Regions from separate parts of the Ensifer sp. Root1252 genome, predicted to be linked through region 2. Evidence: predicted binding sites of a transcription regulator. Region 2 holds the regulator's gene; the other holds the start of a gene.
The links. The regulator LexA, encoded in region 2, represses DNA repair genes until DNA is damaged. The targets are predictions, from matches to a motif close to TGTTCNNNNTGTGTTCNG.

Region 1 (5,656 bases), on a different contig from region 2:
CAGCCGCTGCGGTCGAACGGAAGCCATCCTAAGGCAGGCCGGAACAGTGGAAGCGGCTTCCTCGACCGTCTTCAGCATTTCCACATCCGCAAGCGGCTGAAAGGCGGCGGCACGCTCCGGCACGTGGCTCTGCGACAGGACGGGCAGAAACAGGCTTTCTGCGCCCAGCCGCGCCATGACCCTGTCGGCAAAGGCCGCAAGCGGCTGCTGCCGATCCGGCGTGCCGGAAAAATCCTCCTGCATCACCTCGTATTTTTCGCTTTTGGGAACCGACAGCCGCAGGATCTCGAAACCGAAACCGGCATCGAGATCCTCGTGCACCGCCTGCAGCCGCTCGCGGAAAAGGCCGGCAATGCGGCTCGGTTCAATCAGCGGCGAAGACGTTCCGGCAGCGATGCGAAAGACCCGGCCGTCGACGCGAAACAGCAGCAGTTCGAACAGCCGTCCGCCTTCGCCGCGCTTTTCCAGCTCCGGCTTCAGCCTTGCTGCCAGCTCCTGCGTCAGGCCGAGAATATCGTCCTCACCCTGGACCGGCTCGGAAAGCCGCCGCTCGGCCGAGAGGCTGGCAACGGGGAGCCGCGGCGAGAGCGGCTCGTCCTCCAGCCCCATGGCCTGATCGAGGCGCAGGAGCAGAATGGATCCGAAGCGGCGGGCAAGCGGCGCCCGCGGCGCCTCGATGATATCGCCGACCTGCTTGAGCCCGACCCGGCCGAGCGTTTCGATCATGTCGACTGGAAGCCTGAGGGCAGCCATCGGCAGTGGCGCAAGCACGCGTACGGCCTCCTCCGGAGCGATCACGCTTTGCGAGCCGAAGCGCGCCACCGCCCAGGAAAGCCCTGCCGAAGACGAGATCGCCGCACGCGCCTCGATGCCGAGATGAAAGAGCCGGGCGAGCAGGTCGTCGAGAAGCGATTTCTCGCCGCCGAGAAGATGGGCGCAGCCGGTAATGTCGAGATAAAGGCCGCTTTCGCCGTCGAGCGCCACCAGCGGCGTGTAGCGGCTGCACCAGTCCGCAAGCCCTTCCAGAAGGGCGCGATCCGCCGCCCGGTCGGCGGGCAGCACATCGACCTCGGGACACATGGCCCGCGCCTCGGCAACGCCCTGGCCCAACTGGAATCCTGATTTCTCGGCAAGGCCATCGAGCGCGACGAGGCGCATCGCATTCCTGACCCGGTCGGCAAAGACGACAGGCGGATGATCAGGACGCCCGCGGGAAAGCCAGGAGGTTCCCCAGCGGCTCCGCGCCACCCGGTCGGCCGGAAGATGCGGAAAGTCGAGCGACAGAATGCGCTGGTTGTGGGTCTGCCGCAGCAGCGGCTGGTAGGGGCTCGACGGGGTAAAAGCGGCGGTCATGGGGGTTCCACTCCAGGAAGAGGCCGACGGGAGCAGGAGACCTGCTTTTTTCGGCAATGACGTGAAAGACGGGATGGCCGATGCTGCCGCAAAGCATCGAACCGTCAGGGAGGGCGCGCTCGCGGGCGGGCGCCGGTTCGATATGAAGCCGGAAGAAGGCGCTGCTCGCCTCCTCGTGACCGGACTGACGCAGAAGAAGAAGAGGAATGCGTCCGGCGCGCGCGCGAACATGCAGGCGCCGGCTTTCGCTCAAGGCCAGCGATGCCGGATTGCCGCGAATTTCGAGAATGACGGCACAGAAGGCCGGGACGGAAAGCGCCGTCTCGGCGATCCACAGCGCGTCCTTCACCGTGCGCGGCAGGCTGAGGATCAGGCTTCGAATGTCGAGCCCGTAAGCCTTGAGACCAAGACCGTAGGGCAGGCCGGCCTCGGTCGAGGCCAGCGACTGGCTGACCCACAGAACCGGTGCCCCGGCATCGCCCTTTTGCTGGCGCGCCTGCTGACAAAGGGCGCTGAGCGCGGTTGCAAAACCGGCCGCAGCGCCGGCATCGCGCGTCTCGGAATTGCGGATCTCGGTCATACCCTCGAGCGGCAGGCCGCCCTCGAGGATATCGTCGAGTTCGGGAATGCCGAGCGGCAGGACCTTGCGGCCGGAGGACTGGTGACCTTCTTCCTTGCGCCGAAAGCCTGCGGGATCGGCCGCCTTGACCGCCTTCACGACGCCCGCAAGCCTGCGATTTTCGATCCTGGCTATGGTTTCGCGAAGCGAAAGAACGGTCTCCCGCTGCACGGCGTTCTCGGCCATGACGGTCAACTCCCATTTAAGATGTTCCTGTTATGTTCTTATAGATTCCAGAGCTGACCACATGAGTCAACAGCCAAGTTTAAGAATTTATTCCTCGCCCACCCCAGCCGGAATTCAACACTCGAAAAACAAAGGCAAAATCGCTATATGGAGGGCAACAAGGAGTGCCTATGGCCCGCATTGACCAGACCGATGATTGGCGGGAACGCCACGCACCGACGCTCACGACATTCGAACAACTCGCAGTGGAAGCCTACAGCCACCTGCCGCAGGAGTTCCGCCAACTGACGACCGACCTCATCATCGAGGTTGCCGATTTTCCAAGCGACGACGTCTTCGAGGACATGGCGCTGGAGACGCCGTTCGACCTGCTCGGCCTGTTCGAAGGCCGTGGCATCAGCGAACGTTTCACCATGGAGACAGGTGAGTTTCCGAACCGGATCATCCTTTATCGCCGCCCGATCATCGACTATTGGGCGGAAAACGAGGAAACGCTGGGCGACATCATCACCCATGTGCTGATCCACGAGATCGGCCACCATTTCGGCCTCTCCGACGACGATATGGAACGGATCGAGGCGAGCGTGGAGCACGTGGGCAACTAAGCCCCCATCCGCTCCGAGGCAGAGCCCCCGAAAAACAATCGGAAAACAAAAAAACGCTCCGGCCGGAAAGTCGAAGCGTTCCTGCTTTTTACTGTTCCGACAGCTTGATGTCGGGGTGGTAGTCCTTGCCTTCGACTTCCTTGAATACGGCCTGTCCGCATTGCATGTGCTGCGTATCCGCATTGAAGGCGTAGGTCGGTGAGCCGTGCAGGGACCAACCCTGGTTCAGTGCCGCCGTCACCTTATGGCAGAAGGACGCATCGTCGGGGCCGGTGAGGAAGCGGTAAAGTTTCAAAATCTTGCCTTTCGTTTTTCAATCATCTCCGCCTTGGCGGCGAGCTTCAGGGCCTGATCGAGATGCAGCCGCTCGATCATTCGGCCATGAAGATTGATGACACCTTTTTCCGCGTTCTCCGGCAGCGCGAAGGCGGCGATGATGGCGCGCGCCTCGTCGACGGCCGCCTGCTCGACGCCGAAGCGTTCGTTGGCCGGGCCGATCTGCAGCGGGTGGATCAGCATCTTGCCGTCATAGCCCATGTCGCGCCCCTGCCGGCACTCCTCGTCGAAACCGTCGGCGTCACGGAAATCGTTGAACACCGCATCGATGACGTCGAGACCGCTCCCGCGTGCGGCCAAAAGGATCTGCATCAGCCAGGGGATGAGGTACGGACGGCCGGGCCGGTCGGGAACACCGGTTTCCTTGCGCAGGTCGTTGAGGCCGACGACGAAACAATCGAGCCTGCCGCCGAAGGTGCGGCCGGTCTCGGCGATAACAGGCGCATTGACGACACCGCGCGGCGTTTCGATCATCGCCCAGAGACGCAACGCCTCCGGCGCATCGTTATCGGCCAGCCAGTCGGCGACGATCTGGATATCGGCCGGACTTTCGACCTTGGGCAGCAGGATTGCGTCAGGCTTTGCCGAAACGGCCGCCGCCAGATCCTGCTGGCCGAAGCCCGATCCGAGCGCATTGATGCGGATGATGACCTCACAATCCGGCCTGTTTTCGACGAGGTGGCGAACGAGGCCGTCCCGCGCCTCGGCCTTGCGCTCCGGCGCCACCGCATCCTCAAGGTCGAAGATCGCGGCATCGGCCGCAAGTTCCGCAACCTTGGCCAGTGCGCGGGCATTGTCGGCCGGCACTGAAAGCACCGAACGGCGCAGGCGAACGGGGTGATGTTCGATCGATTTTGTCATGCGGCCAGTTGTGCCCGCCTTTCCTTTTTTCCGCAAGACGAGGCGAACGGCCGCACCCCTCTTGCAAGCGGCGGCGGCAACACCCACATCCCGAGCAGAAAGGTGACGATCATGCAAAGCATACGTTCTGTTCTTTTTACGGCTCTCGCCATCACCATTACGCTGGCAGCCTTCGTCTTCACCGCATCGCTTGCGCTTGCGCTCGCCGGCATCGCCGCCGTTGTCGCGATCGGCAGCGCCATTGCCGCCCGGCTGAACCTGAAGCAGGCTCGAGCAACGGCCCGCCCGACCTCCGGCGCCGCCCCGCGCGAAATGCGCATCTGGAACGACGGTCGCGGCACGATCATCGATCTCTAGGCATCGATCTCCAGAGCGTTTCCGGTTTAGACGACGTCGCGGAAGCGCTCTATCTCCTTGTTTCTACGCACTTCCTGACGGGAACCGCTTCGCATTTTTCCCGAAATGCTTGAGTCTGCCCGACGCGGCAGCCCAATCTCGCTCGATTTTTTTGCGACACCCGTGTCGGCAAGACCCGCTTGCGTTCGTCCTTGGGTCAGGCCAGCAAAGGTCATGGCCACTGCATCATTCCCTCAACAGGAGCATGACATGGACAGCACGACGCAGAAAACAGACGCAAACCAGCTGCCGAAGGCCCTCAACGGCCTGGTGCCTTATCTCCAGGTCGACGGCGCGGCCAAGGCGGCGGAATTCTACAAGCACGCCTTCGGCGCAAAGGAAGCCTATCGGCAACCGGTCGACGACCAGGGCCGGACGATGCATATCCATCTCCACATCAACGGCAGCTCGCTGATGCTCAGTGACGCCTATCCGGAATACGGCCATGCCCTGGAAAAGCCGCAGGCCTTCAGCCTGATGCTGCCGGTCGACGACATCGACGCGTGGTGGAGCCAGGCGGTCGCCGCCGGCGCCGAAGTCGTGATGCCGATCGAATTGATGTTCTGGGGCGATCGCTACGGGCAGCTGCGCGACCCCTTCGGCGTGCTCTGGGCGCTGAACGCCCCAGTAAAAGCAGGCTAGAGTCAAGACAGGCTGAGACCGAAGCCAGACACCGGCCGATTTCGGCAAAACCCTCGGGCAAGGCGCCCAACGGATAAAACAACCGCGACAACACTTGCCGGGCAGGCGATTTCACCCGCCCGGCAAGCATCTTCGGGATAGATTTTCCTTCATTTCGGCGCAAAACTGATCTAAACGCTTACGCAACATTTCGCTGAAATCGAAGGCCTGAAGTTATGGAAAAGTTCGTCAAGCTCACCGGCGTCGCCGCTCCCCTCCCCGTCGTCAACGTCGACACGGACATGATCATTCCGAAGGATTACCTGAAGACGATCAAGCGCACCGGCCTCGGCACCGGACTTTTCGCCGAAGCGCGCTACAACGAGGACGGCTCGGTCAACCCGGATTTCGTGCTCAACAAGCCCGCCTACCAGAACGCCAAGATCCTGGTCGCCGGCGACAACTTCGGCTGCGGCTCCTCGCGCGAGCACGCACCGTGGGCGCTTCTCGACTTCGGCATCCGCTGCGTGATCTCGACCTCGTTCGCCGACATCTTCTACAACAACTGTTTCAAGAACGGCATCCTGCCGATCGTCGTCAGCCCGGAGAACCTGGACAAGCTGATGGACGACGCCTCGCGCGGCTCCAACGCCATCCTCTCGGTCGACCTGGAATCCCA
Region 2 (5,656 bases):
ACGTTTTTCAGAAATCCCCTCTTGCGCTCTTTCTATATTCATTCTAAACGCTCGCCACGACTTGATAATCTCAGTCGATGAGGCCTCGTGGCGGAGTGGTGACGCAGAGGACTGCAAATCCTTGTACCCCGGTTCAATTCCGGGCGAGGCCTCCAAAGCCACTCCTAAGTAGTTGAATTAGTTTCGCTATTTGGACTGCAGGATTTCATCTGCTGCCACACATTCCTCTTGGTGTGGCAATTGGTTCCCGTTATCTCCCTCTTCGACGTTCGATCCAAGCAGCAGATTGCCGATTCCATCCCCATTGCTTCTGGCAACACTCTGCCTCGTCAAGCGCGCCCGTTCGCGTTCCGCGAGTAGATCTTCGACGTCTTGGCGGCGCAACGAACGCCCCCCTCATTCAGGGTGCAGCAGTTTGAACGGCTGCGGCCGGCGTCCTGCCAGCCGCGCCTGTCGTCACTCCGCCGGGATAAACTTGAGCGTTCCTGCGAGCCTTGGGCCGGTCGATCCCTTCGTGTCCATCGGGTGGTTGATGCCGTCGTTCACCGGTAGCTCCTCGAAATCGAATGGGCTTATGCCTTCAAGGCACGCGGCGTTGACGCCGTAGAAATCCGGGTTCGCGCGCGGCTTGTGGAATGTGTAGATGCCGCACTTCGAGCAGAAGTAATGCTCTGCAGCCTTCGTGTTGAACTGATATTTGGTGAGTGCCTCGCCGCCGGAGAGAACCGTGACCCCGTCCTTGGCGGCAGAGACGGCAACCGCGCCCTTCAACTGGCAATAGGAGCAAGTGCAACGGCGGGCGGTGCGGAGGCCGCTCTTCAGTTTCACATTGAAGCGAACCGTTCCGCAGTGGCAGGCTCCGTCAAGGTTCTGAACATCGAGATTCATCCAATCATCCATCTGATTTTGAAGCGCATTTGATGAGCTTTCTTATGAGGTGGGTTGCTTGTGCTCAAGCGCATTCGGGGGCAGTCTCAATCCAGAGGACCGCACTCCCGTTGAGGCCGTTCGTTGTAGGGCCATCAGCCGATTGGGCTCAGGCGCGGGGTACGAGGCGTCTCGTCGCGCATCGGGCACATATTCAGACCAAGTGCCCGATACGTGCGCCAGCACGCTTTCGTGCTCCACGTCGGGGACGTTCCGCGGCCCGAGCCGATGCGTCGCAAGAGCGCTCGGCCAACGGATCGTGCGGAGAAAAAGCCTACGGCCGTTCGCATCCGTCCTGCATCATCCGCGCGAGGAGCGAACAGTCCGCGTCGCACCGTTGCCTTTCTTGGGTACGAACCTAGTTACCCATACCGTACCCAAGCGAGGAATTGCTGAATGAACCGTAATGGGCTCTATCTGATCATTGCCATGCTCGCCGTCGCCGTCATTGGTCTCGGCGCCTATGTCTACCGCGAGGAAACAAAACCGACCGGCGTAGAGATCAAGATTGGCCAGGACGGGGTTTCCGTTCAGGAGAATTGAGCGCCATCGGCCACACGCTCAACAGGTTTGGCAGCGGCGAATGCCGCTGGCGGTCGACGCCCCACGCGAGGTTCAAGGCGAACGCAGATCCGAAGGCGGTCGAAATACCGGCCATCGGTGGCGTAAGCGGCCGCGTGCTCGTTGCGAGCGTCAACGAAAGTGTGACGTAGATAGGGCGGGCGAGCGCGTGATTCAGCCCCTCGCACGATGAAAGCAACAAGTCACCCAGCGCCTGCGCGATTGGCTAAAGCGGTTCTCCGTCAATAGCAGCCCGATTGTCGAAAGTGAAACGCTGTGCGTGCCTGCGCAAAGGACATGCTGCCGGCACGCAGGTACGGTTTTCGGGGGGCAAGGAACATGGGCCAATGCGGCGCGTCCAACACGCGCAGCGAGGCTGCCCGCCTCGCAGCCAACCACTGTTTTCAAAGCGCAATTCGACCGGGCTGCGCTTGCCCGCCAGTTTGCGAACGTCCGCAGTCGCCAACGACATGGCCTTGCGAGGACGCGCCCCGAAATGGTGATTCGGTCACTATTGTCAGTGCTGAAAATATTGTCTCTAGACAGAACTGGGAATGAATATCCCAACAGCGCGACCCGTATAGGTAGTGTCAAACAAAGCCAACAATGGAGGAAAAGACATAAAATGAAATATAAGATCGCCCTGACTGCTCTTGCCATTCTTGCCGTAACGACGGCCACCGCAAGCGCTGAGGATCTCGTCTTTCAGCTTAAGAACAAGACGAATGCCGTTTTGACGAACTTCTACACATCGCCGGTCGGTGTTGATCAGTGGGAAGACGACGTCTTCGGGCGGCAGGTGCTTAATCCGGGCGAAAGCATGGAAATTACCATCGCCGACGGACGTGATGTCTGCAAATACGACATGCGCTTTGAATTCGAAGAAGGTTCCGGTCTCGACACGACTGAAGACAAGCAGGATCTCTGCGAGTTGGGCGAGTACTCGATTCACGAGTAAAATCCGTCGAGCGTGAAAAACACTCGATCCGAAAATCTCCGTCTCGCTACCCTATGTGGCGAGACGTTGAAGTAAGAGAGCGGCTGGCCGGCATGAAGGCGGCTAGAGCGTTTCCGGTTTAAACGGAGTCACTAGGCGCTCTATCTATTTGTTTTTACGCATTTCCTGGCGGAAAGCCGCTCCGCACTTTTCCTCGAATTGCGCTGGCGTGAGACGGGCTTAGTGGTAGCGGCGGATCAAGCCGACGAGCTTGCCCTGAATCTTGACCCGGTCAGGCCCGAAGATGCGCGTCTCATAGGCCGGGTTGGCGGCCTCTAGAGCAATTGAAGCGCCCTTGCGCCGGAAGCGTTTCAACGTTGCTTCCTCGTCATCGACTAGTGCCACGATGATATCGCCGGGATTGGCCGTGGTGGCATTGCGGATGATCACCGTATCGCCATCGAAAATGCCGGCCTCGATCATCGAATCACCCTTCACTTCAAGGGCGTAGTGCTCGCCGCTGCCGATCATATCGAGCGGCACGGTAATGTCGTGGGTGTTGTTCTGTATCGCCGAGATCGGCACGCCGGCGGCAATGCGGCCCATCACTGGAACCGACACGGAGCTGTTGTCGGCAACCGGCAGCGTTTTCGCCGCGGGGGCAGGGGCGGGCGGTTTGCCAAGGCTACCCTCGATGACGCTCGGCGAAAACCCGCGACGGGGCTGCGCGCTCGCAGCATAGGCTTCCGGCAGTTTGATGACTTCGAGCGCTCGGGCGCGGTTGGGAAGCCGGCGTATGAAGCCGCGTTCCTCGAGCGCTGTGATCAGCCGGTGAATGCCCGACTTGGATGCCAGGTCGAGTGCATCCTTCATCTCGTCGAAGGACGGCGGTACACCGGACTCCTTCATTCGTTCATGGATGAAAAGAAGCAATTCCTGTTGCTTGCGGGTCAGCATGGCAAGTCGCTCCAGAGGCGTGAAACAAATCAAGAACAGACACTATCTGTTCCATATGTGTTCCGCAAGTGCCTAAAATTCTGTGAATGTTGGTTCAATCAAGCGCAGATTGACCAACTCGTCGCTGCACGCGCCGCGCGAGGCTGATATGCCTCCTTCCGTTTATGGAATGAGGGTTTAATGACGAAGCTGATTCAAATCTTGCTGACCATCGTTGTCGCCGCGACCGCGATCCTTGGGTTTCGCTGGTATCAATACGTGGATAACAAGCAGAGCCCGTTTGACGAAGTTGGTATCGCGTTGAATGCGGCGATGCCCGGGCCGCTCAATCAATGGGGTTGTGACCGGCTGAAGCTGACATTTGGCAACGGACACCCGCCGCACGGTTGCGCCGCGGCCGATGGGACGCAGTGGAAATAGCCTGCCATCAAGGGATCAGCAGAAATATCGATGGGCGATCTGCTAGAGGAGGCCTGAATCAGGCCGGCTGCGTCGCGGAGCAGGCGTCCTCGAATTCCTTGACGGTTTCCGCGGAGTTGTCCTCCGGCAGCACAGCGTCGGCCGCTTCGGTCGCGACCGGCGTGTCGCCTTGATAGACGAAGGACTGGATGTAGTAGGCGATCGTTCCCTTCCAAACGTTCCGGCCGTCTATCTGCTGGCAGGGCACGGCCGTTTCGAAGTCGGCTTGCAGGTCGTCGACCGTGGCAGCGCTGAGGGCGATGTTAGGCGATGCGATAATCGAGGCGATAAGCAAGGCTGCAAGCACGGTGAACGTCCACTAGATCAGAGGTGGCGGCGATGGTTTGGTTAACGATGTGAACCGTGCTTTCGTTCCGAAGTCCAGCAAGCATGCCGGGCACTGTGCCGTGTTCAACAGTTCTTTGCGAAAGGCGAGCACTGGTGCTCAAGCTGTGGCAATGAAGGCACAAAGATTGGCGTGAGGTGCGTTGGCGTTTTCGATTTTCCGGCGCCCGCCTCAAAGCGTGGCGCTGGCAGCTGATCAACAATACCCGCCGCAAATGCTTCCGATGATGTTGGACGCCGTAATGGAGTGCGAGTGGCCAGCGGCATCCGCCTGTAGCGATCTTCGCATCTCCAGCCAAATACATACGACGTTCAAACGCGCTACGAAACCGGCATCTGACCGCGGGTGCTCGACCAGTCGCGCCGGGATGTCGCGGAGACGTTGCGCACCCCAGTTCGACTGGCCACTGACGGATATCTCTCTCGTGTCGTTAGTTCGAGAGGTTAAAGCCGACCGTCTTACTTCTTGTCTTTCTTGCCCAGGGAGAAACTGCTGCCGGCCAGCTTCACCTGTGAGCCTTCCGTCACAACGGCGGCTTTGACAGTCTTGTCCTTCTTTGGCTTTCTAACCTCGCGGTTACTTCGCACTTGACCTTTTGCCATGATCGTCTCCTTGGAAGGTGTGCCGGGGAACCCTGCATGGGCGCCGAATGCCGGCAAACCAGCCTGCATTGATACCGCCGTAAGTCAATGACGGTGCCGGTGGATCACTGTTTTGCCGGCGTTGCGTCGCGCATTCGTGCCCGGTGTCCGGGCACTGCGATGATAACGTCGCTTCGGTCACTTACCGTTGCGCCCCTGGGATGCTGTCGCAGGCCCTATGACGGCAGCAACTTCGGTTATCTTGTTCGCCGGAAATCCGGCGCGTTCCGAATGTTCGCGAATGACGTCGGCGCTTGATGCCTCGTGGACGCAGTAAATCTTGTCGCCGGCGACATAACTGGTGATCCATGTATATGGTACGCCAAGATCGGCGACGACAGCATTGGATTTTGCCGATAATGCGCAAAGGTCGTCCTGGTTGAGCTTGTCGGCCCCTGGGACGTCGCGTTCAATGATGTAGGTGGGCATCGTTCAGTTCCTCGGTTGTTGGAGGACTGAATATCAAGAATATCTAATATAATTGAAGTCAATACTTTCCACCGGTGATGCGGCGATTCACGACGATTTCCCTGGAAGTATAGGATCAAGCAGCGGAAGGGGCTCCACCGGGACTGGCGTCCGATCAAACGATGGGCGCCTGTATCGCCCCGCGATCACAATATCTCGCGGCCAATAGCTCTATGCGACTGAAATCGCGCGGCCGGGGATGGGAGCGCGCGATGCGCTCCGTCCGACACGCGTATACTAGCGCAAGTTAGTAGCTGAGCCGGAAACCGCCGGGACTCGCCGCAGACGGATCGGGTACAGGTGTTGGACCTTGCCACTGCGCATAGGTCGTGTTGCTGCCGCCGGTGCTTGCGCATCCGG

Region 1: the regulator LexA is predicted to act here: its motif matches at 2,181-2,198, upstream of ASD02_RS34345 (metallopeptidase family protein).

What each region holds. Positions count from the first base shown of each region.
Region 1 covers NZ_LMDT01000057.1:179,470-185,125, forward strand. The annotation lists gene ASD02_RS34335 (DNA polymerase Y family protein) at 1-1,248, opposite strand, end outside; gene ASD02_RS40270 (hypothetical protein) at 1,199-2,158, opposite strand; gene ASD02_RS34345 (metallopeptidase family protein) at 2,329-2,763, shown strand; gene ASD02_RS34350 (DUF1737 domain-containing protein) at 2,852-3,058, opposite strand; gene ASD02_RS34355 (CoA ester lyase) at 3,055-3,960, opposite strand; gene ASD02_RS34360 (hypothetical protein) at 4,072-4,317, shown strand; gene ASD02_RS34365 (glyoxalase/bleomycin resistance/extradiol dioxygenase family protein) at 4,567-4,998, shown strand; gene leuD (3-isopropylmalate dehydratase small subunit) at 5,214-5,656, shown strand, end outside.
Region 2 covers NZ_LMDT01000006.1:9,598-15,253, reverse strand. The annotation lists tRNA gene ASD02_RS08110 (tRNA-Cys) at 82-155, shown strand; gene ASD02_RS08105 (GFA family protein) at 457-888, opposite strand; gene ASD02_RS39160 (hypothetical protein) at 1,324-1,470, shown strand; gene ASD02_RS08100 (hypothetical protein) at 2,114-2,446, shown strand; gene lexA (transcriptional repressor LexA) at 2,666-3,382, opposite strand; gene ASD02_RS08090 (hypothetical protein) at 3,563-3,802, shown strand; gene ASD02_RS08085 (hypothetical protein) at 3,861-4,148, opposite strand; gene ASD02_RS39155 (hypothetical protein) at 4,646-4,789, opposite strand; gene ASD02_RS08080 (DUF4242 domain-containing protein) at 4,967-5,257, opposite strand.